DNA from 3 places in the Paracoccus sp. PARArs4 genome. Region 3 is predicted to be linked to each of the others. Evidence: riboswitches for the same ligand, from Rfam matches in the RefSeq annotation. Region 3 holds a riboswitch; each other region holds the start of a gene.

Region 1 (10,527 bases), on a different contig from region 3:
GGCCGGGGGCGCTGGAAATCATGGAACAGTTGAGCCACATCCAAAGGCACAACCCTGAAAGGAACGCCATGACCGTCGCGACCGATGCCGAACGACTGATGCTGGACCTCGTGAACGGGGCGCGGGCCGATGCGGGGCTGGACGCGCTGACGCTCGAGACGCATCTGAACGCATCGGCGGACGCCCATAGCGACTGGATGCTGGCGCAGGACGTCTTCTCGCATACGGGGGCGGGGGGCAGTTCGGCGACCGACCGGATGCGCGATGCGGGGTTCGATCTGTCGGGCGCGTGGATGACGGCCGAGAACCTGGCCTTCGTCAGCATCGACGGCGACGGCTCGCTGGCGGACGAGATCGCGACCCTGCACCGCAACCTGATGAACAGCGACGGCCATCGCGCCAACATCCTGGACCCCGACCTGACCCTGGTCGGCATCGGGCTGCAGGTGGGCGAATATGACGGTCATCGGGTGCTGATGGCCACGCAGAACTTCGCCCGCACCGATGGCGAGGTCGTGCTGGACCTTGGGCAGGGCGTCACTATCGCCGAGGCCGACGCGCCCGGCATGTTCGTCGCGGGCGTCGATCGCGGTTCCTGGGAGGACCAGAACCCCGATGCGACGGGCGGCGTGTCCCAGGCGGCCGACGACCTGCGCCTGAACGGCGGCGACAACCAGGTCGCGGGGATGGGCGGCAACGACTGGATCGCGGGATTTGCGGGCCATGACACCCTGTCGGGCGGTGCGGGCAACGACCGCCTTGCAGGCGGTGCGGGCTTCGATTCGATGATGGGGGGCGATGGCCACGACCGGCTGGCGGGCGGTGACGGGGCCGACTGGCTTGCGGGCAATCGCGGGGCGGATCACCTGCGCGGCAATGCGGGCCACGACAAGCTGTTCGGCGGCAACTGGCACGACCGGCTGGATGGCGGGCTGAATGCCGACACGCTGCATGGCGGGAACGGCAACGACGTTCTGAACGGCGGGCAGGGCTTCGACCGGCTCTTTGGCGGGGCGGGGCAGGACACGCTGGCCGGCGGCTCCGAGGCGGATGTGATGTCGGGCGGCGCGGGTGCCGATGTCTTCGTCATCAAGCAGGGCGACGGGCATGACCGCATCACCGATTTCGGCAACGGGGCCGACCGGCTGTTCGTCGACGCCGACCTGATCGGCGACGATGTGGCGGGCTTCGTCGCGGATCGCATCACCGACACCGGCAGCGGTGTCCGCATCGATTTCGGCGGCGGCGACCTGCTGGTGCTGGAGGGTGCGGACCTGACCGTCGCGGATGTCGCGGACGACATCTTCCTGGTCTGAGCTACGGGTCGGCTCAGCCGAAGGCCCGCCCCAGATAGTCCCGCAGCGCGGGTGGCGGATCGCGCAGCAGGTCCCGCGTGGGCTGCGGCGCGTGACAGCGCCCGTCCTGAACGACGATGGTATCATGCGCGAAGTCCAGCGCGTCCTGCGGATCATGCGTGACCATCAGCATCAGCGCGCCGGTCTCGGACCCGATGCGGTCCAGCAGGTCCAGCATCTCGGATTTCAGGGCGGGCCCGAGGGCGGCGAAGGGCTCGTCCAGCAGCAGGATGGGCCGCGCCCGCAGCAGCACGCGGGCCAGCGCGACGCGGCTTTGCTGGCCGCCCGACAGGCTGGCGGGCAGGCGGTTCTCGAACCCCTCCAGCCCGACATCCGCGATGGCGCGGGCCACGCGGTCGCGCTGATCGCGCGACAGGCGCAGATCCGGGCGCAGGCCCAGCCCGACATTGCTTGCGACATCCAGATGCGGGAACAGGTTCTGGTCCTGGAACAGCACCGACAGCGGGCGCTTGCCCGGGGGAATGGCGGTCAGGTCCCGCCCCTCCCATGCGATGCGGCCCCGGTCCGGCGTCAGGAACCCCGCGATCAGCGACAGAAGCGTGGTCTTGCCCGCCCCCGACGGTCCGATCACGGCGATGCGCCCGCCGGGCTGCAGGTCCAGGTCGGCTGCGAATTCCCACCCCTCGCGGTGCAGGACGATGTCGCGGCATTCAAGCAAGGCGGCCTCCTCGGTCGAAGATCCAGAACAGCGCGAAGCTGATCGCCATCAGCAGGACGGCGGCGGCGCTGGCATCCGCCATCCGGTAGCTGGTCATCAGCTGATAGAGCTTCAGCGGCAGCGTCGGCTGATCGGTGGAAAACAGCGCGATCACCCCCAGGTCGCCCATCGCCAAGGCCGCCGCAAGGCCGCCCGCGAAGCCGACGGGCCGCGCCAGTCGTGGCAGCACCAGCAAACGCAGCCGCGCGATGCCGGTCATGTCCAGCGATGCGGCCAGCCGCCCGTAATCCTGCTGCATGGTCCGCGCGGCGGGGATCAGCGCCCGCAGCGCGAAGGGCAGGGCCATCATCGCGTTCACGCCCACCGTGACCGGCAGGGCCAGCGCCTGCGCGCCTGCCACGTCGCGCAGCAGGATGAACAGCCCCGTACCCAGTACCAGCGGCGAGGCGACCAGCGGCAGCATGCCCGCCCCCTCGACCCACCCCGAGGGGCGGCGCGCAAGGTGCAGCGCCATGATCAGCGCGACCGACAGCGTCAGCAGGGCCGAGATGACGGCCATCACCACCGACCGGATCGCGGCGGTCCAGACCTCGGCGGGCAGGTCGGGGATGGCGGGCAGGCCGCGCAGGGTGACGGCCCCGATGGGCCACAGCAGAAAGGCCGCGGCCAGCGCGATGGCCAGCGCATCGGTGCCCTGCCGCCAGCCCGCCGGGCCGCGCCAGGTGACGCGGTCGTCGCGCCCCGCGCCGAAGCTGGCGGGCACGGCGATCCAGCGCGTGGCCAGAAGCGCCGCCACGCAGATCGCGATCTGGATCAGCCCCAGAAGCGCGGCCTTGGACAGGTCGAAATCGAAGCGGAACGCCTGGTAGATCGCCAGCTCGACCGTGGTGGCGCGCGGTCCCCCGCCAAGCGCCAGCGCGACCGTGAAGCTGGTCAGGCACACAAGGAACACCGCCAGCCACGCGCCGGGCAGCACGGCCCGCAGCATGGGGCGCTCCAGGTGGCGCGAAATGTCGCGCGGCGCGAAGCCCAGGCTGTCGGCCAGGCGGAAACGCTCGGACGGGATGGCCTGCCAGCCCTGCAGGACCAGCCGCACGGACAGGGGCAGGTTGAAGAACACATGCGCGAGGATCACCCCCTGCCAGCCATAGACGCTGATCTCGGGCAGAGACAGCGCGCGCAGGGCGTCGTTGATCGCGCCCTGACGCCCGAAGACCGCGACAAGGCCCATGATCGCCACGATCACCGGCAGGATGAAGGGCGCGCCCAGCAGAGTGACCAGCAGCCCGCGCCCCCAGAACCGCCGTCGCGCCAGCGCGCGCGCCACCGGCACCGCCAGCAGCGCGGAAATCGTGGCCGACAGCGCCGCCTGCCAGATGGTGAAGCGCACCGCCCGCCAGTCCCAGGACGACAGGCCCGACAGCCCCTCGGCCTGCCATGCGACGGCGGCCAGGGTCCCCAGGATCAGCAGGGCCAGCCCCGCCGCGATGGCGGGGCCCGCACTCAGCCGGAAAAGGCGCGCAGCCATTCGTCCAGCGCGGGTTCGCGCATTTCCTCGGCCTTGTCCTCGGGCTGGAAGAAGGTCTTGTCGGGGCGCGGCAGGTCGCGCATGACCTGCGGCCAGTCGTCCTGCGGCAGCTTGGCGGGCAGGGACCAGTTGGCCAGCGGAATCGTCGCCTGGAAGTCGGGGGTCAGGATCCAGTCCATGAAGTCCTGCGCCAGTTCCGGCTGATCGGTCGATGCGACCTGCGCGGCCAGTTCGGCCATCAGGTAATGCCCCTCGGGAAAGATCGCGGCCTTCTTGGCCGGGTCGTCCTCGGCCTCGATGTGATAGGCGGGCGAGGTGGTGTAGGACAGGACCATGTCCACCTCTCCCTCGGTAAACAGACCATAGCTCTCGGACCAGCCGCGCGTCACGGTCAGCACCTTGGGGGCCAGCTTCTCCCATGCCTCGGGGGCGTTCTCGCCATAGACGGACTTCACCCACAACAGCAGCGCCAGCCCCGAGATCGAGCTGCGCGGATCCTGGATCGCGATCTTCAGATCGTCCGGCGCGTCCAGCAGTTCCTCGAAGCTGGCGGGCGGGTTTTCCAGCCGCGTCTCGTCATAGACGAAGGCGGTTTCGCCCCAGTTGTAGGGCAGGAACACCTCGTCGGTCCATTCGACGGGCAGCGACAGGTCGGACGTGTCCTGGCCATGCGGCGCGAACAGGCCCGATGCGCGGGCGCGCGCGGTCACGTCGGTGTTCAGGCCGAAGACGATGTCGGCCTCGGTTCCCTCGCCCTCCAGCATGATGCGGGGCAGGATGTCGCCGGTCACGAATTGCAGGTCGCAGTCGCAGAAGGCCTCGAAGCCTTCCTCGATCTTCGGGCCGGGGCCCCATTCGCTGGCGATGTAATCGCCGGCATAGACGGTCAGGACGGGCTTGTCCTGCGCCATGGCGGGTCCCGCGGCCAGTAGCGCGCTCAGGATCAGGGGGGTTCTCATCGCTCTCCTCCTTGGCAATGTCACGAAAGGAAAGAGGTGCGGCACCTTCCCTCCGCCGGTCTGAACCGGATCAGGTTCTGCGGGTCCGCGTCGCGCGTCTCAGCCCATCCGAAGGGCACCCCGAGGTCGGACCGAATGTAGTGGTTTCGCAGGGTTGCGCAAGCGGCTAGAAACGGGCGCGACACGGCGCAAGGACCCGACATGAGCGATCAGCCCACCCCGATGATGGCCCAGTACCTGGCAATCCGCGAGGCGAATCCGGGTGCGCTGCTGTTCTATCGCATGGGCGATTTCTACGAGATGTTCTTCGAGGATGCCGTCGCCGCCGCCGCCGCGCTGGACATCGCGCTGACGAAACGCGGCACGCATCTGGGCGAACCGATCCCGATGTGCGGCGTGCCGGTCCATGCGGCCGAAAGCTATCTTCTGACGCTGATCCGCAAGGGGTTCCGCGTGGCCATCGCCGAACAGATGGAGGACCCCGCCGAGGCCAAGAAGCGCGGCAGCAAATCCGTCGTCGCCCGCGACGTCGTCCGGCTGGTCACCCCTGGCACCCTGACCGAGGAGACGCTGCTGGAGGCCCGGCGCCACAACTTCCTTGCGGCCTTCGCGCAGGTCCGCGACGAAGGCGCGCTGGCCTGGGTCGACATCTCGACCGGGTCGTTCCAGGTCATGGAATGCCCGCTGCCCCGCCTTGCGCCCGAACTGGCACGCCTGTCCCCGCGCGAGGTGCTGGCCGCCGAAGGCGCGGGGCTGGACGAGCTGATCGAGGATGCCGGCGCGGCGCTGACCGACCTGCCCGCCTCCTGCTTCGACAGCGCCGCGGGGTCGCGCCGGCTGGCCGCGCTCTATGGGGTCGAGACGCTGGACGGGTTCGGCAGCTTCTCGCGGTCCGAGCTGGCGGCGATGGGCGCCATCGTCGAATACCTGGAGCTGACGCAGAAGGGCCGCCTGCCGCTGATGCGCCCGCCCATGCGCGAACGCGCGGGCGGCGCGGTGCAGATCGACGCATCGACGCGGCGCAACCTGGAACTGACGCAGGCCCTGTCCGGCGGGCGCGAGGGGTCGCTGCTGGCGGCCATCGACCGCACCGTGACGGCAGGCGGCGCGCGCCTGCTGGAACGCCGCGTCAGCGCGCCCTCGCGCGATCTGGCGGTGATCCATGCGCGCCACGATGCAGTCGAATCGCTGGCGGACGACGCGCGGCTGACGGCGGATCTGCGCAGCGCCCTGTCGCGTGCGCCCGACATGGACCGCGCCCTGTCGCGGCTGGCGCTGGAACGCGGCGGGCCGCGCGACCTGGCCGCGATCCGCGCGGGCCTGACGCAGGCCGCGGCCATCGCGGACCGCCTGCCGGACGATGCGCCGCCGCTGCTGCTGGAGGCCGCCACCGACCTGCGCGGCCATGACGACCTGATCGACCTGCTGGACCAGGCGCTGGTGGCCGAGCCGCCGCTTCTGGCCCGCGACGGCGGCTTTGTCGCGACCGGCCACGATGCCGACCTGGACGAGACCCGCCGCCTGCGCGACGAGGGGCGCGGCGTCATCGCGGGGATGCAGGCCGATTACGCCGCACTGGCGGGCATCGGCAGCCTGAAGATCAAGCACAACAACGTGCTGGGTTACTTCATCGAGACGACGACCACCCATGCCGACCGGATGCGCACGCCGCCCCTGTCGGAAACCTTCATCCACCGCCAGACGACCGCGAACCAGATCCGCTTCACCACGGTCGAGCTGTCGGAGCTGGAGACCCGCATCCTGAACGCCCGCGACCGCGCGCTGGAGATCGAGCGCGGTATCTTCGACATGCTGCGCGGGGCCGTTCTGGATGCCGCCCCCCGGATCGGGCAGGCCGCCCGCGCCCTGGCCGAGATCGACCTGGCGGCCGCCTTTGCCGACATCGCCACGGGTGAGGGCTGGGTCCGCCCGCGCGTGGACGAAAGCCGCGCCTTCGTCATCGAAGGGGGCCGCCACCCGGTCGTGGAACGCGCGCTCAAGCGCAAGTCCGAAAGCTTCGTCGCCAACGATTGCGACCTGACCACAGGCGGCACGCCCGCGATCTGGCTGCTGACCGGCCCGAACATGGCGGGCAAATCGACCTTCCTGCGCCAGAACGCCCTGATCGCGGTCCTTGCGCAGGCCGGGGCCTTCGTGCCCGCACGATCCGCCCATATCGGCATGGTCAGCCAGCTTTTCAGCCGCGTTGGCGCCGCCGACGACCTGGCGCGCGGCCGGTCCACCTTCATGGTCGAGATGGTGGAAACCGCGGCCATCCTCAACCAGGCCGACGACCGCGCGCTGGTGATCCTGGACGAGATCGGTCGCGGCACCGCGACCTGGGACGGGCTGTCCATCGCCTGGGCCGTGATGGAGCATCTGCACGCCGCCAATCGCTGCCGCGCGCTGTTCGCGACCCATTACCACGAGATGACGGCCCTCAGCGCCAAGCTGGACGGGGTCGAGAACGCCACCGTCACCGTCCGCGAATGGGAGGGAGAGGTGATCTTCCTGCACGAGGTGCGCAAGGGGGCCGCCGATCGCAGCTATGGCGTGCAGGTCGCGCGGCTGGCGGGGCTGCCCGCCAGCGTCGTCGAACGCGCGCGCCACGTGCTGGACACGCTGGAGACCGGCGCCCGCGAAGGCGGCGCACGCCCCGCCGCCCTGATCGACGAGCTGCCGCTGTTCCGCGCCGCACCCCCGCCACCCCCCGCGCCGCGCGTCTCGGCACTGGACGGACGCCTGAAGAAGGTGCATCCCGACAGCCTGTCCCCGCGCGAGGCGCTGGACCTGATCTACGAACTCAAGGCCCTGACCGAGGAGACCGCCCCGTGAGCATCAATACCTTCGGCCGTGAATTCCGCTTCACCACCTGGGGCGAAAGCCACGGGCCCGCACTGGGCGCGACCGTGGACGGCGTGCCGCCGGGCGTCCCCCTGGACGAGGGCTTCATCCAGACCTTCCTGGACCGCCGCCGCCCCGGCACCAGCAAGCACACCACGCAGCGCCGCGAGGCCGATCAGGTCCGCATCCTGTCGGGCGTCTTCGAGGGGCTGACCACCGGCACGCCGATCCAGCTGATGATCGAGAATACCGACCAGCGGTCCAAGGATTACGGCGATATCGCGACCAGCTTCCGGCCCGGTCACGCGGACATCACCTATCACCTGAAATACGGGCATCGCGATTATCGCGGCGGGGGGCGCTCCAGCGCGCGGGAAACGGCGGCGCGGGTCGCGGCGGGCGCGGTCGCGCAGGCCGTCCTGCGTCACCTGCTGCCGGATCTGAAGATCATCGGCTACATGGTCCAGATGGGCGAGATGCGCCTCGATCCCGCGCGTTTCGACGCGGATGCGATCGACGGCAACCCGTTCTTCCTGCCCGATGCGGAAGGCGCGCTGGCCTGGTCGGATTACCTGGACGGGATCCGCAAGGCGCAGGACAGCGTCGGCGCCGCGATCGAGGTGATGGTGCAGGGCTGCCCGCCGGGGCTGGGTGCACCCGTCTATGCCAAGCTGGACACCGATCTGGCCGCCGCGATGATGTCGATCAATGCCGTAAAGGGCGTCGAGATCGGCGAGGGGATGGCCGCCGCTGCCCTGCGCGGCACCGACAATGCCGACGAGATCCGCATGACCGATGACGGCCCCGAATTCCTGTCGAATCACGCGGGGGGCATCCTTGGGGGCATCTCGACCGGGCAGGACATCGTGGTGCGCTTCTCGATCAAGCCGACCAGCTCGATCACGACGCCGCGCCGCTCGATCAATTCGCGCGGCGAAGAGATCGACCTGATCACCAAGGGCCGTCACGACCCCTGCGTGGGCATCCGCGCCGTGCCAGTGGCCGAGGCGATGGCGGCCTGCGTCATCCTCGACCACCTGCTGCTGGACCGCGCGCAGACGGGCGGCCAGCGCGGCACCATCGGCTAGCGGTTCAGGAAGGCATCGACCTCGGCGCGGGTGGGGATCGCATCGCCCGCGCCCTGACGCGTGACCTGCAGCGCGGCTGCGGCTGCGGCCAGCCGCAGGGCCGCCGGAATGTCGTCGCCCTGATCCAGCGCCGCCGCGAAGAAGCCCGCGAAGGTGTCGCCCGCCCCCGTCGTGTCCACCGGCGTGACGGGGAACGAGGGCTGCGCATGGGTCTGCCCGGTCCTCAGGTCGCGATATTCCGCACCCGCCGCGCCCTTGGTGATCAGCAGCCCCGCCACCGGCAGATCGCCGGGTTCGGCCGCGAACAGCTGCGCGGCCTCGTGTTCGTTCATCGCAAGTATGTCGGCATGGGGCAGGATCGCGCGCACCGCGTCGATATCGAAGGGGGCCGCGGAATAGATCACGCGTGCGCCGCGTTCGCGGGCCTTGCGGGCGGCTGCCACCTGGGCGTTCGTTTCATTCTGCAGAAGCAGCGTGTCGCTGTGGCCCATTGCGTCCAGCGCGGATGCGACCCCATCTTCGGGGATGGCGCAGTTCGCGCCGGGATGGATGACGATGGCGTTCTCGGCCCGGGCATCCAGCAGGATGATCGCATGGCCCGTGGCCTGGTCCGGCAGATGCGCGACGCCCGCGACATCGACCCCGGCATCGCGCAGCCGGTCCAGCGCCCATTCGCCGCCCGTGCCCATCGCGCCCAGGTGATGCGTCGCGGACCCCGCCCGCGCGGCGGCGACCGACTGGTTCGCGCCCTTGCCGCCCAACCCCTCGGAATAGCCGCGCGAGGCCAGTGTCTCGCCGGGTTTGGGCAGGCTGTCCAGCCTGTAGACATGGTCGATGTTGATCGACCCCAGATTCCAGATGGCCATGTGATCCTCCGCTTGTCGGTATCGGTTTTGCGGATGACGGGCGGGCCTGTCCAGCCATGAAAAAACGCGCCCCGGAGGCCGGGGCGCGTCATGTCGTTCAGGCAAGGGGCGGGATCAGCCCTTCAGCTTGTCCTTATGCGGTGCCCAGATGCGCTTGTTGGTCATGTACAGCAGACCCGCCAGCACGATCAGGAACAGCACGCCGACCAGGCCCACCATCTTGCGATCCATCATCTTCGGCTCTGCCGTCCACATCAGGAAGGCCGCCACGTCGGTCGCCATCTGGTCGACCGTGGCCGGGGTGCCGTCCTCGTAGGTGACGCGGTCATCCGACAGGGGCGGGGCCATGCTGATCCAGCCGCCTGCAAATGCTTCGTTGCCATAGAGCAGCGTGCCCGCCTGTTCCTGCTGTTCCCCGGTATAGCCGGTCAGCACGGCGTGGATGTATTCCGGGCCGCCGATGCCGCGGAAGAACTGGTTCAGGCCGGTGCCGTAGGGGCCGTGGAAACCCGCGCGCGCCTTGGCCATCAGCGACAGGTCCGGCCCCATGCCCTGGCCGGTGACGGCCGGGAAGTGGTCGGTCGGCAGACGGTCGCGTTCTTCCTGCGTGTCCTCGTCGAAGATCGGCAGCAGGTTCTGCGCATAGGCGCGAACCTGGTCCTCGGGCAGGCCGGGGCCGCCATCGTCGGACAGGGTGCGGATCGGGACGAACTTCAGGCCGTGGCAGGCCGAGCAGACCTCGGTATAGATCTGGAGACCGCGCTGCAGCTGGAACTGGTCGAAGCTGCCGAACGGGCCTTCGAAGCTGTACGAGATATCCTCGATATGCGCCGCGCCATGGCTGTCGCCGTGGTCGTCAGCGTGGTCGTCGCCATGCCCTTCGGCGTGGTCGTCACCGTGGTCATCGCCGTGATCCTCGGCATGATCGTCCGCATGGGCGGCCTCGTCGCCCTCGACCTCGTCATGGGACGCGGCTTCGGCGGTGTCCTCGGTCGCCTCGGTCTGGGCGGGGTCCGCCGCGACCTCGTCGCTTGCGGCTTCGGCTGCGGGCTCTCCCTCGGCTGCCGGGGCTTCGGCACCTTCCGGTGCCTCGGCGGCGGCTTCCTCGTTCGCGGATGCGCCTGCCTCGGCCTCAGCTTCGGGTTCCGCGGCGGGCGCGGCTTCCTCGGCGGGGGCCTCGTCCTCGGCGACCTCCTCGGCCTCGGGGG
Region 2 (10,527 bases), on a different contig from region 3:
CCGACCACGTGATACCGGCCTTCGACGGCATGGTCATCGAAACCCACGGCGACACACCGGAACTGGCCCCCGCATTATGAGCGCACTCTTCACGATCATCCTTCCCGTTTTCCTGGTGGTCGGCTTCGGCTATACGGTGGCAAGGATCGGATGGTTCAAGGAGAGCGCGGTCGACGGGCTGATGACCTTCGCCCAGAACTATGCCGTGCCGTCGCTGCTGTTCGCGTCGATGGCGCGGCTGGATATCGGGTCCGAGTTCCGCCTGCCGCTGCTGCTGCCCTTCTACGTGGGCGCATTCGCCAGCTTCGGCGTCGCATGGGCCGGGGCGCGATACCTGTTCGGGCGGCCCGCGATGGACAGCGTGGCGATCGGCTTCGTCTGCCTGTTCTCGAACTCGCTGCTGCTGGGGGTGCCGATCACGGAACGCGCCTATGGCCCCGATGCGCTGACGGGTAACTGGGCGATCATCTCGATCCACTCGCCGCTGCTGTACACCTTCGGGATCACTGTGATGGAGTTCACGCGCGCGCGCGGGCAGGACCTGTCGGTCGGGCGCGTCGCTTTGCGTGCCGTCAGCGGCGTCCTGCGCACGCCGATGGTCATCGGCATCATGGCGGGCCTGGCGATGAACCTGCTGATCCAAGCGGGGCTGACCATGCCGCAGGGCTTCTGGGACGGGGTGGACATGATCGCCCGCGCCGCCCTGCCCGCCGCCCTGTTCGGGCTGGGCGGCATCCTGCACCGCTATCGCCCCGAGGGCGACATGGCGACCATCGCGATGTGCTGCGCGGCCAGCCTGATCCTGCACCCGGCCATCGCCTTCGGGCTGGCGCATCTTTTCGCGCTGGACGTGTCGGGGATGCGGTCGGCGGTGCTGACGGCGGCGATGTCGCCGGGGGTCAACGCCTATCTGTTCGCCAATATCTACGGGGTGGCCAAGCGCGTGGCGGCATCGACGGTTCTGGTCGCGACGGCCGCGTCGATCCTGACGATCTGGATGTGGCTGGCGATCCTTCCCTGACCGCCAGCCCCCGTCTCAGTGCGGGGTGACGCCCCGGATGCGTTCGGACCTGCGGCGCAGCAGCTCCACCGTGGTCAGCAGCGCGATCGAGAACACCACCAGCAGGGTCGCGACCGCAAGGATCGCGGGGCTGATCTGTTCGCGGATCCCGTTCCACATCTGGCGCGGGATGGTCTGCTGATCGGGTCCGGCGATGAACAGGACGGCCACGACCTCGTCGAAGGACGTCACGAAGGCGAACAGCGCCCCCGAGATCACGCCCGGCAGGATCAGCGGCATCGTCACCTTGAAGAAGGTCCGCCGCGGGCTGGCCCCAAGCGATGCCGCCGCGCGGTTCAGCGACTGATCGAACCCCACCAGCGTCGCCGTCACCGTGATGATGACGAAGGGAATCCCAAGCGTCGCATGCGCGAAGATCACCCCCAGATAGGTGCCCGCCAGGCGCCCGCATTGCGGGTCCAGGCCGAACAGGGTCAGCAGCTCGCACGGGTTCGAGTAGAAGAAGAACATCCCCGTCGCCGTGATGATCAGCGGCACGATCATGGGCGAGATCAGGATCGCCATGATCGCCCGCCGGAACGGCATTTCGGGGCGCGACAGGCCAAGCGCGGCCAGCGTCCCCAGCACCGTCGCCAGGATGGTCGAGAATATCCCGATGATGATCGAGTTCTTGGCCGCCTGCACCCATTTCGCATTCGCCCACGCATCGCCCCACCATGACAGGTCGCGCGGCCCGTCGGGCGCGGTCATCCCGAAGGTCAGCAGGCTGTCGTACCAGCGCATGCTGTAGCCTTCGGGATCGAAGCTCAGCATCTTGTCGGTGAAGGTGAAATAGGGCTCGGCGTTGAAAGACAGCGGGATGATGACGACGATCGGCGCGATCAGGAAGAAGAAGATCGCCGTGCAGATCGCGATATAGGCATAGTGCCAGATACGTTCGAGCGGGCTTGCATAGGTCGGAACTGCCATCTTCTATCCCAGCTTCAGGTTGTCGACGCCGACCAGCCGGTCGTACAGCCAATAGAGCACGAGGACCGCGCCCAGAAGCAGCGCGGCCAACGCCGCCGCCATCGACCAGTTCAGCGTGTCGGTCATGTGCATCGCGATCATGTTGGAAATCAGCTGCCCCGACGATCCGCCGACCAGCGCGGGCGTGATGTAGTAGCCGACCGCAAGGATGAAGACGAGCATCGCCCCCGCCCCCAACCCAGGCAATGTTTGCGGGAAATAGACCCGGCGGAACGCCGTCCAGCTGGTCGCGCCAAGGCTGCGCGCGGCGCGGACATAGGACGGGTTGATCGTCCGCATCACGGAATACAGCGGCAGGATCATGAAGGGCAGCAGGATATGCGTCATCGCGATGATCGTGCCCGTCTGGTTGTAGATCATCTGCAACCTCTGCCCGTCCCCGATGATGCCCAGCCACACGAGGATGTCGTTGATCACCCCTTGCTGCTGCAGCAGCACCATCCAGCTTGTCGTCCTGACCAGAAGCGAGGTCCAGAAGGGCAGCAGCACCAGGATCATCAGCAGGTTCGACTTGCGCATGGGCAGCGTCGCCAGCAGATGCGCGATCGGAAAGCCCAAGACGAAGGTCAGCGCCGTGATCAGCCCCGACAGCCAGAAGGTCCGCCAGAACAGCGTCAGGTAGATGCGGCGGTTCTCGGGGACCTGCACGATCTCGCCCATCTCGTTGCGGGTGCGATCGACCGAGGCGAGGTAGAAGTTGGACGTGACCGGCGTCGAGGCGCTGCGCATCACCGACCACAGCTGCGGGTCACCCCATTCCTCGTCGATCTCCAGCAGGGCCTCGCGATAGGGTGGCTCGATCCCGCGGCGGACCTTGCGCCCGGTCGAGGTGAACAGCGAGCGCGTCCCCGCCATGTCGTAATTGATGCGCGTCCCGACCACGCCGATGCTGCGCGCCTCGGCGCTGGCGGTCAGGTCGGCGGCCAGCGCGGCCCATGCCGCATCGTCCGGCACGGTGCCCGCGGGGGTCTCCGCGAACCAGGCCGAGACCTGCGGCATGTTCGCGGAAAATCCGTCATTGTGGAAAGAGCGTTGCAGCATCTGCCCGATCGGCACCACGAAGGTGATCAGGATGAAGGCCAGAAGCGGCGCGACCAGAAGGAAGGCGCGACGCCTTGCCTTGGACTGGCTGCGAGCCAGCGCGCGCGCAAGCGGCTTGCCATCCGCCGTGGTCAGCCTTGCGGGCGCGCCCGATGCCGTCGTGGCGATGGCTGCATGTGGATCAAGGGCTGCGTTCGCCATGTCGTCCCCGAAATTGGTCGGCCGCCGCGCCCTTGCGCGGCGGCCATCGTGGTCAGGAAGCGGCCAGCCAGGCGTTGAAGCGCTCGCTCAGCTCGGCATCGTGGTCGGCCCAGAATTCCGGGTCGTCCATGACGGCATTCTCCAGCGCCTCGGGGCTGGTCGGCATGTGGGGCGCCATCTCGGTCTCTCCGTCCTGGTACAGCCCCACCAGGTCGGCCGAGGATTTGCGCGCCGGGCCATAGGCGATGTATTTCGCCTGGTCCGCCAGCCGCTGCGTGTCGGTCGCGAATTTCAGATAGTCCATCGCGGCTTCGGGATTGGGCGCGCCCTTCGGGATCACGAACATGTCCATGTCCATGTACTGCCCGTCCCAGATCACCTCGAAGGGCTGACCCTCGGCGACCATCGCGTCGAAGATGCGACCGTTATAGACGGTCGTCATGCTGACCTCTCCGTCGGCCAGAAGCTGCACGGGCTGGGCGCCGGCTTCCCACCAGACGACGTCGTCCTTGATCGTGTCCAGCTTGGCGAAGGCGCGTTCGACGCCCTCGTCGCTGCCCAGTTCGTCATAGACATCGGCAGCGGCGACCCCGTCCGCGATCAGCGCAAGATACAGCGTGCGCTTGGGGTTCTTCGGCAGGCCGCGCTTGCCCGGGAAGGTCTCGGTGTCGAAGAAATCGACCGCGCTGGTCGGGGCATCGCCCTCGAACTTGGTCGTGTTGTAGGAAATGACCGTCCCCCAGACGATGTTCGCGACCGCGCAATCCAGCAGCGCGCCATCCACGAAGTCCTCGGTCGCGGCGGTGCCGTCGGGTGCGGCGGGCAGGCTTGCCGGGTCGATCTCGACCAGCGCGCCCTCGTCGCAGAGGCGGATCGCGTCGCTGACCTCGATGTCGAAGACGTCGCCGGTGACGTTGCCAGCCTCGACCTGCGCCTTGAGGGGCGTGGCGGGGTTGTCGGCGGCGATCATGTTGACCTTGATGCCCGTCTCCTCGGCGAAGGGCTTGTTGTATGCCTCGACCTGGCTTTTCTCATAGGCGCCGCCCCACGAGACGACGTTGACCTCTTGCGCGGTCGCGGAAAAGGCCATGCCCGCAAGGGCGGTGGACAGGATAAGCGTCGATTTCACGTGCATTTCTCCCAGTTGGTTCGGGCGTCTGTCGCGCCCTGACATCCGCCCCGTTCGGGGCGTGGTGCCGGGCGGGTTCGTCCCGCCCGGTCATTCGCGTCAGCCTGCAAGCCAGGCGTTGAAGCGTTCGTTCAGCTCGGCGTCGTGATCGACCCAGAACTCCAGGTCGGACCCGAGCGCATTGGTCATGTTCGCATCGGTCGTCGGCAGATGGGGACCCATCGGCTGGTCGGTCCCCTCGATATTGCCGACCATCGCGGCGGCCGAACGGCGCGGCGGGCCATAGCTGATGAACTCGGCCGCGCGGGCCTGCGGCGCGGGCGCCGTGGTCCAGGCGACGAATTCCAGCGCGTCCTCCAGGTTGGGGGCACCGGCGGGGATCACCCAGCCCTCCATCTCGAAGATCTGGCCGTCCCAGATGATCTCGAACGGCTGACCGTCGGCCTGCGCGGCGTTGAAGATCCGCCCGTTGAAGGCATAGGCCATGCTGACCTCTCCATCCGCCAGAAGCTGCGGCGGCTGGGCGCCTGCCTCCCACCAGATGACGTCGTCCTTGATGGTGTCCAGCTTGGCGAAGGCACGCGCCACGCCCTCGTCGGTGGCCAGCGTGTCATAGACCTCGTCGGCGGGAACGCCGTCGGCCATCAGCGCCAGTTCCAGGTTGAACTTGGCGCCCTTGCGCATGGTGCGCTTGCCGGGGAAGCCCTCGGTGTCGAAGAAATCGGCGGGCGTCGCGGGCTTGGCATCCGCGAATGCCTCGTCGTTGAACGCCAGCACCATGGAATAGACATCGGTGCCCACGAAGCATTCGGTCACCGCGCCGTCGATGAAATCGTCCATCGCGGCGGTGCCATCCTCGGCGGCCTTCAGGATCGCGGGGTCGATCGGCTCGACCAGCCCCTCGTCGCACAGGCGAACGGCATCGGCATATTCGACCGACGCCACGTCGATCGAGACGTTGCCGGCCTCGACCTGCGCCTTGATCGGCGTCGCGGGATTGTCGGCGTCGGACATGACGACCTCGGTCCCGGTCTCGGCCATGAAGGGCTTGGCATAGGCCTCGAGATGGCTGTTGCCATAGGCACCGCCCCAGGACAGCAGGTTGACCTCGGCCATGGCAGGCGCGGCGGTCATGCCGATCGCGGTGCCAAGCATCAGAATACGCTTCATCGAAAAACTCCCGAACATGGTTGATGCGGCGATGTTGGCCGTCGTTCTTGGCCGCCATTCGGGGCGGCGGGCCGGCGCGCGCTCAGACCGGGTCCAGCGCGCGGGCGTCCTGGGGATGCCATCCGATGCGGATCTGCTGACCGGCATCCAGACGCGTCTGTCCAATGGTGTTGCGCATCTTCATGACGAAATTGTCGCTGCCCGCGACCGACAGGCGGGCACGCAGGATGTCGCCCATATAGACGACGTCCATCACCCGCGCCTCGATCGTGTGGGCGCCGGGGGGCATCATCTCGGGCTTGAACTCGACACGCTCGGGACGGATCGAGACGGTCGTGCGCTGCCCCTTCTGGCGGATGTTCACGGCGGTCGCGTCGATCAGTCCGCCGCCGTCCAGACGCACCAGCGCCTTGTCGCCCTGCAGATCCTCGATCACGCCGGCAAGGGCGTTGTTCTCGCCGATGAAGCCTGCGACGAAGCTGTTCTCGGGGGCCTCGTACAGCTGCGCGGGCGGGGCAAGCTGCTGGATCCGCCCGTCGTTGAAGACGGCGATGCGGTCCGACATGGTCAGCGCCTCGCCCTGGTCATGGGTCACATAGACGACGGTGATTCCAAGATCCTCGTGCAACTGCTTGATCTCGAACTGCATATGTTCGCGCAGCTGCTTGTCCAGCGCGCCCAGGGGTTCGTCCATCAGAACCAGTTCGGGATCGAAGACCAGCGCCCGCGCCAGGGCGATGCGCTGCTGCTGACCGCCCGAAAGCTGCGCGGGACGCCGGCTGGCAAAGCTGCCCATCTGGACCATGTCCAGCGCCCGCTTGATGCGGTCCTCGCGCTCGGCCTTGGTCATGCCGCGCACTTCCAGCGGAAAGGACAGGTTCTCGCCCACGGTCATGTGGGGGAACAGCGCATAGTTCTGGAACACCATGCCGATACCGCGCTTGTGCGGAGGCACCTGGTTGATCGGCCGACCGTCCAGCCGGATATCGCCATGGGTCGCGGTCTCGAAGCCCGCAAGCATCATCAGGCAGGTGGTCTTGCCGGACCCGGACGGCCCAAGCATGGTGAGGAATTCGCCCTTGCCGATTGCAAGGTTCAGATCCTTCACGACAAGTGTCTGACCGTCATAGCTTTTCTGCACATGCTCGAAGGCGACGAATGCGTCGCCACTACGGTTGTCCAGCAATAGGCGCTCTCCCTGTTGTCGGTTTGTCGTTCAGCGCAGTCGGAGGTTAAGCGCCCCCCGGCCAAGCTGGCAACATTATTTGCGACATGGTTGCGCCACGGCACGGGGGTCTTGCATCCCCCGATCCGGCATGAGGGCGGGCGAAATCTTTCGCTGCCCCAGAAAAGGCAAACCGCCGCCCGAAGAACGGGCAGCGGTTTTTTTCATCGTCGAAGCAGCGGCTTACCAGGCTTTCTTCGGACCCTTGCGATGGGGCTTCTTGCCCTCGCGGCGGGGGCCGTCCTTGCCCGGTCCCGGACGGCTGTTCGGCCGCTGGAATTTCGCGGGCTTGCCACCCGGCGCTCGGCGCGCCTCGGGGCTCAGGTCGGGCTCGCCCTCCATCCGCAGCATCGTGATCTCGTCGGTCAGCTCGGATGCCTCGCCAAAGCGCTTGGCGTCCTTGGCCGCGATCTGGACATAGCTGTCGTCCTGACGGATGCGGATGGCACCGATGGATTCACGGCCGATCCCGCCGGCATCGCAGATCTTGGGCAGCAGCCAGCGCGGTTCGGCGCGGCCGGTATGGCCGACCGTCAGGCGGAACCAGACCGAGGGCCCGATCTCGCGCGCGGGGCGCGGCTCGCGCGGTTCGCGGGGTGCGCGCGGGTCCGAGGAGTTGCGCGGCTGGACCGGCGTCACCTCTTCGGGGGCCGGACGGCCCTCGCGCCACAGGCGCAGGATGCCGGCGGCCAGCGCCTCGGGGGTGAAGCGCTCCATCAGATTGGCGATATGCGCGGCATCGTCGCCGATCGGATCGTTCAGCGCGGGGCTGTCCAGAAGGCGGGCCTCGTCACGGGCCTCGACCTCTTCGGCGGTGGGCGCGGGGCCCCATTCCGCGACGACGCGGGCACGCTGCAGCAGGCGCTGCGCGCGCGACTGTTCCGACACGGGCACGATCAGGGCGGACACGCCCTTGGCCCCTGCCCGACCCGTGCGGCCCGAACGGTGCAGCATGGTTTCGGGGTTCGTCGGCAGATCGGCGTGGATCACCAGCTCCAGACCCGGCAGGTCGATGCCGCGCGCGGCCACGTCGGTCGCGATGCAGACGCGGGCGCGTCCGTCACGCAGCGCCTGAAGCGCGTGGTTGCGTTCCTGCTGGCTCAGCTCGCCCGACAGGGCGACGGCCTTGAAGCCGCGGTTCGACATGCGCGACAGCAGGTGGTTCACGTTCGCACGCGTCTTGCAGAAGATGATCGAGGTCTGAGCCTCGTGCAGGCGCAGCAGGTTGAAGATCGCCGGTTCGCGGTCGCGGCCGCTGACCGTGATCGCACGATAGGAGATGTCGCCGTGCTGGCGGGATTCGCCGATGGCGCTGATGCGCAGCGCGTCGTTCTGGAAGTCGCGGGCCAGCGCCTCGATCGCGGGCGGAACCGTGGCCGAGAACATCAGCGTGCGGCGGCTTTCGGGCGCGGCACCCAGGATGAACTCCAGGTCCTCGCGGAAGCCGAGGTCCAGCATCTCGTCGGCTTCGTCCAGGACGGCGACCTTCAGCGCGGTCAGGTCCAGGCCCCCGCGGTCGATATGGTCGCGCAGACGGCCGGGCGTGCCCACGACGATCTGTGCGCCCTGCTGCAGCGCGCGGCGCTCGTTGCGGTAATCCATCCCGCCCACGCAGGTCGCGATGCGCGCCCCGGCATAGAGCCAGCTGAGTTCGCGCGCCACCTGCAGCGCCAGTTCGCGCGTGGGCGCGATCGCCAGCGCACGCGGCAGCGCGGCCTCGGGCAGGGTGTCGTTCTTCAGCACTTCGGGGCCCATGGCCAGGCCGAAGGCTACGGTCTTTCCCGAACCGGTCTGCGCGGACACCAGAAGGTCGCGGCCCTGCGCGTCATCCGCCAGGACGGCGGTCTGCACGGAGGTCAGGCTGTCATAGCCCTTTTCGGCCAGCGCCGCTGCAAGCGGTGCGGGAATTTTGTGGTCGGTCATTGAAATCGCCAATTGTGGGGGAACGTTCGAACCCCGATGGGTGGCACCCCCAGCCCTTGCGATCCGCCCCAAGCCAAGGGGCCATCGCGCCTTGGACATGCGGCACCGAAGCGCGCCTTCTAGGGCGGGCGGGCGGCAAAGTCCATGCCCCATCGGCACCCCGCCGCATTATTTCCCCTTGAAGCGCGCCCGGCCCGGCACTAGCGTCCGCCAGATGACCGTTGGGGTGCCCCGCCATGGGGCTGAGAGGCTGCGTGCCAACCCATCGAACCTGATCCGGTTTGCACCGGCGGAGGGAACGGTTCCGGCCCGCAGGCGCATCTTGCGCAAGGCCCCCCGTCACCCCCGCCCCACCAGGAGGATGACGTGACGACCCCCATTGCCCTGACCATCGCAGGCTCGGATTCCGGCGGAGGCGCGGGAATCCAGGCCGACCTCAAGACCTTCTCGGCGCTCGGCGTCTATGGCGCCAGCGTGGTGACGGCGCTGACCGCGCAGAACACGCTTGGCGTCGGCATGGTCGAACCCGCAAGCCCCGCCATGATCCGTGCCCAGATGTCGGCGGTGCTGGGCGATCTGGACGTGCGCGCGATCAAGCTGGGGATGCTGGGCGATGCCGAGGCCATCGACGCCGTGGCCGCTGAGCTGCCCGACGACATGCCGGTCGTGCTGGATCCGGTGATGATCGCGAAATCTGGGGATGCGCTGCTGCGCCCCTCGGCCATCAGGTCGCTGCGGGACCGGCTGATGACCCGCGCCGATCTGCTGACGCCCAACATCCCCGAGGCCGCCTGCCTGCTGGGCGCGCGCGATGCGACATCCGAGGATGGGATGATCGAACAGGGCCGCGCGCTGCTGGAACTTGGCGCGCGCGCGGTGCTTATGAAGGGCGGGCATCTGGCGGGCGATATCTGCCCCGACCTGCTGATCACCCCGGGCGGCGTCCTGCGCCTCAGCGCGCCGCGCCGCGCCACGCGCAACACCCACGGCACCGGTTGCACCCTGTCGGCCGCGATCGCGGCGGGGCTGGCGCAGGGCAAGGGCATGGCGGAGGCGGTCCGGGCCGCGCATGGCTATCTTCAGGGTGCCATCGCCGCGGCGGACGGGCTGGGCGTCGGCGGCGGGCACGGGCCGGTGCATCATTTCCACGCGGCCTGGCATGGCTGAGATCACGATCATCGGCGCGGGCGTCGCGGGACTGTTCGCCGCCCATGAACTGTCGCGCCGTGGGGCGCGGGTCCGCGTGCTGGACCGAAACGGACCGCCGGGGCCGCATGGCTGTTCCTGGTGGGCGGGCGGAATGCTGGCCCCGGACTGCGAAGGTGCGACGGCGGAACCCGTCGTGACGCGCCTTGGGCGCGAGGCTGCCGCCGCCTGGGCGCGCGTCACCACCGTCACCCATCGCGGCACGCTGGTCGTCGCGCTGCATCGCGATCGTTCCGAGCTGGACCGCTTCGCCCGCCGGACCGAGGGCGCGCATCGGCTGGACGCCGAAGGCATCCGGGCCTTGGAACCCGATCTGGACCACCGCGACGGGCTGCATTTCCCGGACGAGGCCCATCTGGACCCGCGATCCGCGCTGGCGGACCTGCTGGCCGACCTTGACCGTCGCGATGTGGGCGTCGAACGGGCCGAGGCCACCCCCGAGGATATCGCGGGCACCGTCATCGACGCACGCGGCATGGCCGCCCTTGGCCTGCGCGGCGTGCGCGGGGAAATGGTCGTCATCCGCAGCCCCGAGATCGCGCTGACGCGCCCCGTGCGGCTGCTGCACCCGCGCCACCCGCT
Region 3 (10,527 bases):
GCACCGCCTGCCGCATCTATGCCCCCGTGGGCAAGCACCAGGACCTGCTGGCCTATCTGGTGCGCCGCCTGCTGGAGAACGGCGCGAATTCCAGCTTCGTGAACCAGATCGTCGACGAGGAGGTCACCCCCGAGGAGATCGCCGTCGACCCCTTCGACGCGCTTGAGACCGCGCAGGCGCCCGCGTCGCTGGTCGCGCCCGACGCGATCTATGGCGAGGGGCGCGTGAACTCGATGGGGTTCGACCTGACCGCCGATGACGTGCTGGCCCGCATCGACCAGGCCCGCCGCGTCGACTTTGCCGATGCCGGTCCGATCACCGCCTGCGAGGCCAGCGGCCCGCAGGTGCAGGTCCTGAACCCCGCCACCGGTGCGCCCGTCGCGATGGCCGGCCATGCCGATGCCGCGACCGTCGATGCGGCCATCGCCGCCGCCGCGCCCTGGGATGCCGCACCCGCCGAACGCGCCCGCATCCTGCGCCATGCCGCCGATCTCTACGAGGCCGATTTCGGTCCGATCTTCGCCCTGCTGGCCGCCGAGGCCGGCAAGACGATGAACGACGCCGTGGCCGAGCTGCGCGAGGCGGTCGATTTCCTGCGCTACTATGCCGCGCAGGGCGAAGGCCGCACGGATGCCCCGCGCGGGCGCATCGCCGCGATCAGCCCCTGGAACTTCCCGCTGGCGATCTTCACCGGCCAGGTCACGGCCGCGCTGATGGCCGGGAACGCGGTCCTGGCGAAACCGGCCGAGCAGACCACCCTGATCGCCGCCCATGCCGTGCGCCTGCTGCACAAGGCGGGCGTCCCCGCATCCGCGCTGCAGCTGCTGCCGGGCGACGGTGGCGTGACGGGCGCCGCCCTGACCGCCGATCCGCGCATTGACGGCGTCGTCTTCACCGGCGGCACCGACACCGCGCAGCTGATCGCACGCAGCGTGGCCCGCAACATGGCCCCCGGCACGCCCCTGGTGGCCGAGACCGGCGGCCTCAATGCCATGATCGTGGACAGCACCGCCCTGCCCGAACAGGCCGTGCGCGACATCGTGGCCTCCAGCTTCCGCAGCGCGGGCCAGCGCTGTTCGGCGCTGCGCTGTCTTTACGTGCAAGAGGACGTGGCCCCGCACCTGATCCGCATGATCAAGGGCGCGATGGACGAGCTGCGCGTGGGCGATCCGTGGCACATCTCGACCGATGTGGGTCCGGTGATCGACGACGAGGCACGCCAGGGCATCGCGGATTACCTGGAAGCCCATCGCGACCGTATCCTGCATTCGATCCCCGTGCCGCAGGGCGGGCACTTCATCGCGCCGACGCTGATCCAGGTGGACGGCATCCAGCAGATGGAGCGCGAGATCTTCGGCCCCGTCCTGCATGTCGCGACCTACAAGGCCCGCGATCTGGACCGCGTGATCGAGGCGATCAACGCGCGCGGCTACGGCCTGACCTTCGGCCTGCACACCCGCATCGACACCCGCGTGCAAGAGGTGACGGACGCGGTGCATGCGGGCAACCTCTATGTGAACCGCAACCAGGTCGGCGCGACGGTGGGCAGCCAGCCCTTCGGCGGCGAGGGGCTATCGGGCACCGGACCCAAGGCGGGCGGGCCGAACTATCTGCCGCGCTTCTATGCCCCCGAACCCGGCCAGCCCGGCACCGCATGGGACCGCGCGGACGATCCCGCACGCATCGCCCGCGCATTGCAGGACGCCCCCGCAGGCGCCCCGCGCGACGAGACGCTGATGCCCGGCCCCACCGGCGAGTTGAACCGCCTGGCATCCCTGCCCCGCGGTCCCGTTCTGTGCATGGGTCCCGGCACCGCGGCGGTCACCGCGCAGGCGCAGGCCGTCGAGGCGCTTGGCGGTCAGCCGGTGCAGGCGCAGGGCAGCCTCGATCCGCAGGCGCTGCGCGATCTGCCGGATCTGGCGGCGGTCCTGTGGTGGGGCGACGAGGCGACGGGCCGCGCCATGGCCGAGGCGCTGGCCCTGCGCGACGGCGCGCTGGTTCCGCTGATCGCGGCCAGGCCCGACCGCGCGCATCTGCGCCACGAACGCCACCTGTGCGTGGACACCACCGCGGCAGGTGGCAACGCCACCCTGCTGGCGGGCTAGGACAGGACCGGTCGCTCGTTCTTCAGGTGACGGGCGACCAGCCGCTTCTGACGGGCGGCATCGGGGACGTGGCGCGCCATGGGCCGCGCGTCCCCGCGCCGCAATTCGGGAAAGATCGTGAAGATCTCCTCTCGGCCCTCGTCGGTGATGCTGTCCATGGCCTGCGGGCCGGTATGCAGGCTCTCGGCGGGGGCACCCTCGGCCAGGACGATCTCGTGCCGGTCGAACATCAGGTGAAGATAGGTGACCTGCGTCACCTCCTTATCGACGAAGATCCCCGGCAGCGCGGTCAGCCGGATCGCGGGCAGCAGCACCTCCCGTTCGCCGAACATCCGTTCCGCGATGGCCGAGGACAGAAGGATGCGATGCTGGCGCGACACCAGCAGGTCGCGGCGCGGCAGCCCGCCGCCAAGCGCGCCAGAAAGGATGCGGACGGGGCGCAGCCGGGGGTTCGCCTCCATCTCGGGGCGGGTGATGCGGCGGCTGCCGACCCATGACAGCGGGCGCGGGCCGGAATCCTCGGTCAGGACCATGTCGCCCGGGCGCAGCGCCCGCACCGGAACCGCACCCGCAGGGGTCGCGATCAGCGTATCCGCCGCGAAGCAGACGACGCCCTGGTTGACGTTGAAGCCGGTCCCGTTCGGGTTGTTCACCCCGCTGCCATTCGCCACGACCCAGTTCGAAGTGTCCGAGACGCTTGCGATGACCTCTTCGCGGGTCGCGGTGGCGGGCAGGACGGCATCGCCCACCCATTCCATGTAATCGTTGTCGCCGTCGATGATGACCGCCCCGTTCGAGGTGGTCAGCCCCGTCCCGGTCAGGTTCGGTGTCTGGGCATCGTTGCCGTCGGCCTCGTTGCCGATGACGGCGATGAAGTTGGTGGGCGTCACGATGTCGCCGTCGCGGGTGCCCTGGAACGCCCAGAACATCTCGTTCGCGCCCGCCAGCGAGAAGCCTCCGCGGATATAGTCCAGCGTCCCCCCGGCATCCACGCTGGCCGAGCGGGTGGTCGTGTCCATGTCCACCGTCACGACGGTCCCCGGCGCGATGCCGCCTGCGGGAACGGTCCACTCCATCAGCTGCTCGTTTCCGAAGAAGCTGGTCCCGTTCCATTCGTCATCGGTGAAATAGATGACCTCGCCCGCGACCAGCGGAACGGTCGTGATGAAGGCCGCGTCGTTGTTGTCGGTATCCCAGCCGACAAAGATCAGATCACCGGGCGCAAGGGGCATGTCGCTTCCTTCGTCTTATCGGGTTGTCCATCGGGATCAGGCTAGCCGCCGCAGCACCGGCCCGCGCCTGCACAAAGGGCCAGTCGCTACCCAACAAGCATAGCACGCCTGTCCTTTGGGATAGTGCGACCGATCATCCCGGTCGGGTTTTCCGGCATCTCGCCAGCGCTTGACGCCACCGCCGGATCGGTCCACCCTGCCCGCACGTCAGGGGAGTCCCGCCAAGGGGACTGAGAGGCAGACGGGGGGAAACCCCGGTGACGCGACCCTTAGAACCTGAACCAGTTGATGCTGGCGTAGGAAGACCGAAGGGCAATCCCGCGAACCTTTGAAACAGGGTGCGGTCCTTTCGGGCCGCTGATGGCCCCTGCGCGGGCCGGACCGGTCCGCTTTCTGCCAAGGCTTTCACACTGGCTTTCCGCATGAGGAGACCCGGAATGAAAGACACGATCCCCGCAATCACCACCGGCCCGCTGCCGGCCTCGACCAAGATCCACGTGCCGGGCAGCCTGCACGACATCCGCGTGCCGATGCGCCGGATCGACCTGACCACGGGCGAGGGGCTGACTGTCTATGACAGTTCGGGCCCCTATACCGACCCCGACATCGCGATCGACATCGCCCGCGGCCTGCCACCCGTGCGCGGCGCGTGGCAGCGCGATCGCGGCGACGTGGCGCCTTATGACGGGCGCGCGGTGACGGATGCCGACAATGGCTTTGCCACCGGCGCTCGGCTGGTCGCGCCCTTCCCGCAGGCCCGCCAGCCCCTTGCGGCCACGGACGACCGTGCCGTGACGCAGCTCGCCTATGCCCGCGCGGGCATCGTCACGCCAGAGATGGAATTCGCCGCCATCCGCGAGAACGAGGGCCGCATCGCCGCCCACACGACCGATGGCGACCCGATGGGGGCCGTCCTGCCCGACCTCGTGACCCCGGAATTCGTCCGGGACGAGATCGCGGCGGGCCGCGCCATCATCCCGGCCAACATCAACCACCCCGAACTGGAGCCGGTCGTCATCGGCCGCAACTTCAAGGTCAAGATCAACGCCAATATCGGCAACTCGGCCGTGACCTCGTCGATGGAGGAAGAGGTCGAGAAGATGGTCTGGGCCATCCGTTGGGGGGCAGACACGGTCATGGACCTGTCCACCGGTCGCAACATCCACAACATCCGCGACTGGATCCTGCGGAACGCGCCCGTGCCCATCGGGACCGTGCCGCTGTACCAGGCGCTGGAGAAGGTCGGCGGCGTGGCCGAGGACCTGACATGGGAGATATTCCGCGACACGCTGATCGAACAGGCCGAGAAGGGCGTGGATTACTTCACCATCCACGCGGGCGTGCGGCTGCACATGATCCCGATGACCGCGAAACGCGTGACCGGCATCGTCAGCAGGGGCGGCTCGATCATGGCGAAATGGTGCCTGCACCATCACCGCGAAAGCTTCCTCTATGAACATTTCGACGAGATCTGCGACATCTGCCGCCGCTATGACGTCAGCTTCAGCCTGGGCGACGGGCTGCGTCCGGGGTCCATCGCCGATGCCAACGACCAGGCGCAATTCGCCGAGTTGCACACCCTAGGAGAGCTGACGAAGATCGCATGGGCCAAGGACTGCCAGGTCATGATCGAGGGGCCGGGTCACGTGCCCATGCACAAGATCAAGGCCAACATGGACGAGCAGCTGAAGCACTGCCACGAGGCCCCCTTCTATACCCTCGGGCCGCTGACGACCGATATCGCGCCGGGCTACGACCACATCACCAGCGCCATCGGCGCGGCGATGATCGGCTGGTTCGGGACTGCGATGCTCTGCTATGTCACGCCCAAGGAGCATCTGGGCCTGCCCGACCGCGACGACGTGAAGACCGGCGTGATCACCTACAAGATCGCGGCCCATGCGGCGGATCTTGCCAAGGGGCATCCCGGCGCGCAGGCCCGCGACGATGCGCTGTCCAAGGCCCGGTTCGAGTTCCGCTGGATCGACCAGTTCAACATCGGCCTCGACCCCGACACCGCGCGCGGCATGCATGACGAGACGATGCCCGCCGAGGCCCACAAGGTCGCGCATTTCTGTTCGATGTGCGGGCCGAAATTCTGCTCGATGCGGATCAGCCACGACATCCGCGCCGAGGCCGAGAAGACCCGCGGCATGGAGGAGATGGCCGAGAAGTTCCGCGAGGGCGGCAGACTGTACGTCCCGGTCGAGGACTGACGGCCTCCCTCCCCGCGGGGAAGGTCTGCGGGGAAGGTTCGAAACACGCAGAGGGCGAGAAGCATCGTGCGGCAGGAATTGCTGCGCGATGCGAAAACATGCGGCATCCGGCATGTGTAAGTGCTGAAAATCCTTCTTTCCACCTAACCGAAAGGTTAGGTTTCTCGTTAAGGTTAACACAACCCGGACGAGAACGGCCCCGTGCGGCGTTCGATACCGGGCCCTGATGCGGGATGCTGCCCATGACCCTCGAGACCGTCGATCCCGGTTCCGACCTTCTGCGCCACCTGACGATGGTGCAGGTCAAGTTCTCGGGGGTGCATATCGGCGGCGGGATCTATCTGACGGCGAACCATCGCCCATCGGAGGGGGGGGCAAGCTCGGCGACGCCACAGCGTGGGCTGGATGGCGAAACATCGTCGCATCGGGCCGAAGAATCCGATTTCACGCTGCCTGCCGATTCGACCACATGGGACGATTACAAGGACCCGGACGGCTTCGTCTATGCCGGCTATGACATCGCGATGCAGGCCGACGCCCGCGCCGAGGGCGAGCGGTACGACGGCCCGGCAGCACCGATGCTGATCATGTCCGATCCGGCGGACCTGATCGGCGCGCAGGCTTGGGTGACGGGCTATCTCTCGAACCCGACGGACGGAACGACCCGCTACGAAACCCCTTACGAGACGTCCGGCACGATCGCGGGCTCGGTGGATTACGATGTGAACGGCGATCCGGGGCGGACCTGGAACGTCACGGGCGTCCAGGTCGAAGGCGGCATGAGCGGTGGCGGAACTTGGGCAACCTATACCACCCCTGACGGCCAGACCGGCGAATACCTGATCGGGACCGCGGCCAGGACCTATGGCAGCGGCGGCTACTCTACCGATCTGTCGGCGCAGTATCACGACCTTGCCGCCGCGATCGAGGCGTTGGATGGCGAGGATGCCCGCAGCGCGGACGACTTCGCCCGGAATACTCTGGTCTCCGGCCAGTCCGCCGGTTCGAGCGATACCACGGTGATCGGGACCTTCTTCCACGAAGACCTCTGGGGCGGCGTCAACGACGATCTGCTGTTCGGGGCGGGCGGCGACGACAGGCTGTGGGGCGGCGATGGCGACGACACGCTGGACGGTGGCGACGGCCACGACACCCTGACGGGGGGCGCGGGGCGTGATGTCTTTGCCGGCATGGGGTCCGGGAACGACGTCATCACCGATTTCGACGCCACCGAGGACGTGATCGACCTCGCCAGCTTCTTTCCCAGCATGGCCGCATTGCGCGACGCCTGCACCGAGAACGCGGACGGCTCGATCACCATCATGCTGGCGGCTCCCGGCGCGACCGCGACCGGACAGCTGACGCTGGTCGGCGTGTCGGCAGCCCAGCTGAACGGCGCCGCGCTGATGGTGACGTGCTTCGCGTCGGGCACCATGATCCGCACCCCGCACGGCCCCCGCCCGATCGAGGCGCTGACCGATGGCGACCTGGTGCTGACGCGCGACAACGGCGCGCAGCCCGTCCTGTGGAAGGGCACCCGCGCCATGTCGCCGGTCGAGCTGCTGTGCCAGCCGCAGCTGTGCCCCATCCGCATCCGCGCGGGCGCGCTCGGCCCGGGCTGCCCTTCGGCGGACCTTGTCGTCTCACCCCAGCACCGCATCCTGATCCGGTCGGGCATCGCGCGGCGCATGTTCGGCGCCTCGGAGGTGCTGGTGGCCGCCAAGCAGCTTCTCGGGATCGATGGGATCGAGGCGATGCCGCCCTCGGCGGTCACCTATCACCACATCCTGCTGCCCCGCCACGAGATCGTCTTCGCGAACGGCGCCGAGGCCGAGACCTTCTTTGCCGGTCCGCAGGCCATGGCCGCGCTGGACGACGCGCAGCGCGACGAGATCCTAGCGATATTCCCCGAGCTGCGCGACGGCCCCATGCCGGGGGCGCGCACCCTTCCCTCGGGGCGGCAGGGGCGGCAACTGGCGATGCGGCACCGCAAGAATGCCCGCCCGCTGGTCGCCGCCCTCGACTGATCCTCAGGCCGGGACGGCCATCGCCGCGCACAGCTCGGCGATGCGGGTCATCGCGTCCTCCATCACCTCGTCTGGCACGGTCAGCGCGATGCGCACCAGGTTCGCGGCCTCGGCCCCGAAAGAGCTGCCGGGCATGACCGCCACGGATTTCTCCTGCATCAGGCGCCATGCGAAGGCGTCGCCGTCAAGACCGGTGCCCCCCACATCGACCATGATGAACATGCCGCCGCGGGGCATGTCGGCGCGCAGGCCCGGTATCGCCTGCACGGCCCGCTGCACGATCCCCGCGCGGCGCGCGAAGGCGGTGCGAAGCCTGTCGGCGGTATCGACATGGCCGCGCAGCGCAGCCTCGGTCATGTCCGCGATGAAGGGCTGGTTGCCGAACAGCATCGTCTCCGAGATGGGCAGAAGCCGGTCGCAGAATTCCTCGGGTCCGATGGCCCAGCCGCTGCGGAAGCCCGTCGCCGCGAAGGTCTTCGAGATCGACGAGACGACCACGACCCGATCCCTCAGGCGCGCGATCTGCAGGGGGGATGCGAATTCGCCCGCGAAGATCAGCTTCTCGTAGACCTCGTCGCAGACGATCCACAGGTCATGGGCGACGGCCAGATCGCCGATGCGTTCCAGCACGTCCATGGGGATGATCGCGCCCGTCGGGTTGTGGGGCGTGTTCAGCAGCAGGACGCGGCTTTCGGGGGTGATCGCGGCGGCCAGGGCGTCGGGCTGCAGGACGAACCCGTCCTCCATCCGCAGGGGCACGGGCTGGACATGGGCGCCCGTCGCGCGGACGACGCCTTCATAGGTCGCATAGTAGGGATCGCCGATCAGCACCCCCTGCCCGTCCTGCACCAGCGCCTGCATCACGGCATAGAGCGCGGTCTGCGTGCCGGGGAAGCACAGGATGTTTCCGGGCGCGATCTCGGGCATGCGCGGGAGATAGGTGTCGATCAGGGCCTCGATCAGGTTCCCCTCGCCCCGCCCGTTGGAGTAACGGGTGCGGCCCGCGTTCAGCGCGTCGATGCAGGCGCGGATCAGCGCCGGATCAGTGGTGATGTCGGGCTCTCCGATGGTCAGCTCGATCACGGGATCGCCTGCCGCGATCGCGGCGCGCGCGGCATTGTGCAGCGCCCATTTGTCGCCGCCCAGATCGGCAAGCCTGTCGGTGATGTCGGCATAGCGCATGGCATGTGTCCCTTGTGTCATTGTCCCGCCCGATGGCGGAGAAGCGTTTCTTCCGGCAATCGCAGGATGTCCTCGGCGGCGCGAAGGCCGATGGCGGCCAGTTCGCGCGGATCGTACAGCCCGTGTTCCAGCGACCCTTCCAGCCACAGCCCGTCGATCAGCCCGTTCAGCGCGATGGCCAGCCGCCGGCAATCGGTGGGTGTCGCGGGCAGGTCATGGGCCACACGGACCGGCGCGATCATGACCTGCAGCATCTCCAGGAATTCGCGGTATCCGTCGCGGTGGATCGCGGCATAGGCGGCATCCGACCGGATCATCCCGATGAAGGTCGCCCAGAGCGACAGCTTGAAATCCGACAGGTTCGGGGCCGACAGGTTGGCCTCGACAAAGCCCGCCAGCCGCGCATCCGCATCCGTCCCGCCTAGATCGGCCTGTTCCGCGGCGGTCGAGATCAGCTGTCCGATCAGATGGGCATAGGCCGCGTGCAGCATCTCCTCCTTGGATGCGAAATAGTGCCGGATCAGTCCCGCCGACACGCCCGCCCGTTCCGCGATGCGCCGGGCCGAGGCCGCGTTGATCCCGCAATCCGCGATCACCGCCAGCGTGGCCTCCAGCAGGTCGTTGCGGCGCGCATCCTCGGACAGGCGCTGGAAGCTGCGCCGGGTCATGCCGGGGTGACTGCCCAATATACGGGCAGTGCGCATGCAAAAGGCAGATCCGCCCATTTTTCCATCGAAATGCAGCCTCCGTTCGGGTAACCACTGTCATCGCGGCGCTATTGTTTTACAGTCGTACAACAAGACGGGAAATTCAACCCGTCGACGCCACCAACGCGAAAGGACAGGAATGCAGGACGACCCCGCCATCCAGATCACCGATCTGCACAAGAGCTTCGGTGATGCGCATGTGCTTCGCGGCGTGACGCTGACGGCCCGTCCGGGCGACGTGGTGGCCGTGATCGGCGGGTCGGGTTCGGGCAAGTCCACGATGCTGCGCTGCATCAACCTGCTGGAACAGCCCAGCTCCGGCAGCATCGCCATCCGGGGCGAGGAATACCGCATGCGTCCCGGCCACGGCGGCCTCGTGCCCGCCGATCCGCGGCAGGTCCAGCGCATCCGCGCCCAGCTGGGCATGGTGTTCCAGAACTTCAACCTGTGGCAGCACCGCACCGTGCTGGGCAACGTGACCGAGGTTCCGGTCCATGTCCTGGGCCTGCCCCGCGCGCAGGCCGAGGACCGCGCCCGCGCCGCGCTGGAACGGGTGGGCATGGCCGACAAGGCCGATGCATGGCCCGCGCATCTGTCGGGCGGCCAGCAGCAGCGTGCCGCCATCGCCCGCGTGCTTGCGGTCGATCCGCTGGCCATGCTGCTGGACGAGCCGACCTCGGCGCTGGACCCCGAACTGGTGGGCGAGGTGCTGGCCGTGATCCGCGACCTGGCCGCCGAACGGCGCACGATGATCCTCGTGACCCATGAGATGCGTTTTGCCCGCGACGTCGCCAGCCACGTGGTCTATCTGCGCGACGGCAGGATCGAGGAACAGGGCCCGCCCGAGCAGATCTTCGGCGACCCCCGGTCGCCCCATCTGCGGCAATTCCTCGGGAATGCCGCGTGACACCGCAACAGGAGAGAACATGACACGCATCCTAGCAGCCCTTGCCATAGCAACCGGCCTTGCCACCCCGGCAATGGCCGAGGTCATGAAGGTCGGCGTCTCGGCCGAACCCTATCCGCCCTTCTACACGCCCGATGCCAGCGGCGAATGG

What was found. A riboswitch is a leader RNA that binds a small molecule or an ion and turns the genes downstream of it on or off. The one in region 3 is predicted to bind thiamine pyrophosphate.
Region 1: another riboswitch for thiamine pyrophosphate. It lies ahead of QMZ16_RS12510 (thiamine ABC transporter substrate binding subunit); the one in region 3 lies ahead of thiC (phosphomethylpyrimidine synthase ThiC).
Region 2: another riboswitch for thiamine pyrophosphate. It lies ahead of thiD (bifunctional hydroxymethylpyrimidine kinase/phosphomethylpyrimidine kinase); the one in region 3 lies ahead of thiC (phosphomethylpyrimidine synthase ThiC).

Annotation. Positions count from the first base shown of each region.
Region 1 is NZ_CAMZMW010000015.1:29,048-39,574, forward strand. It holds gene QMZ16_RS12495 (CAP domain-containing protein) at 69-1,316, shown strand; gene QMZ16_RS12500 (ATP-binding cassette domain-containing protein) at 1,330-2,016, opposite strand; gene QMZ16_RS12505 (thiamine/thiamine pyrophosphate ABC transporter permease ThiP) at 2,027-3,562, opposite strand; gene QMZ16_RS12510 (thiamine ABC transporter substrate binding subunit) at 3,538-4,521, opposite strand; TPP riboswitch at 4,552-4,654, opposite strand; gene mutS (DNA mismatch repair protein MutS) at 4,723-7,356, shown strand; gene aroC (chorismate synthase) at 7,353-8,453, shown strand; gene QMZ16_RS12525 (ribokinase) at 8,450-9,319, opposite strand; partial or broken gene QMZ16_RS16305 (cytochrome c1) at 9,434-10,147, opposite strand.
Region 2 is NZ_CAMZMW010000003.1:166,514-177,040, forward strand. It holds gene QMZ16_RS03640 (MBL fold metallo-hydrolase) at 1-80, shown strand, start outside; gene QMZ16_RS03645 (AEC family transporter) at 77-1,021, shown strand; gene QMZ16_RS03650 (ABC transporter permease) at 1,037-1,990, opposite strand; gene QMZ16_RS03655 (ABC transporter permease) at 1,994-3,292, opposite strand; gene QMZ16_RS03660 (ABC transporter substrate-binding protein) at 3,345-4,427, opposite strand; gene QMZ16_RS03665 (ABC transporter substrate-binding protein) at 4,521-5,591, opposite strand; gene QMZ16_RS03670 (ABC transporter ATP-binding protein) at 5,674-6,777, opposite strand; partial or broken gene QMZ16_RS03675 (DEAD/DEAH box helicase) at 7,024-8,739, opposite strand; TPP riboswitch at 8,952-9,054, shown strand; gene thiD (bifunctional hydroxymethylpyrimidine kinase/phosphomethylpyrimidine kinase) at 9,106-9,906, shown strand; gene QMZ16_RS03685 (FAD-dependent oxidoreductase) at 9,899-10,527, shown strand, end outside.
Region 3 is NZ_CAMZMW010000006.1:149,930-160,456, forward strand. It holds gene putA (bifunctional proline dehydrogenase/L-glutamate gamma-semialdehyde dehydrogenase PutA) at 1-2,105, shown strand, start outside; gene QMZ16_RS06985 (Hint domain-containing protein) at 2,102-3,337, opposite strand; TPP riboswitch at 3,537-3,657, shown strand; gene thiC (phosphomethylpyrimidine synthase ThiC) at 3,775-5,553, shown strand; gene QMZ16_RS06995 (Hint domain-containing protein) at 5,796-7,580, shown strand; gene QMZ16_RS07000 (pyridoxal phosphate-dependent aminotransferase) at 7,584-8,762, opposite strand; gene QMZ16_RS07005 (TetR family transcriptional regulator C-terminal domain-containing protein) at 8,780-9,430, opposite strand; gene QMZ16_RS07010 (ATP-binding cassette domain-containing protein) at 9,609-10,376, shown strand; gene QMZ16_RS07015 (transporter substrate-binding domain-containing protein) at 10,396-10,527, shown strand, end outside.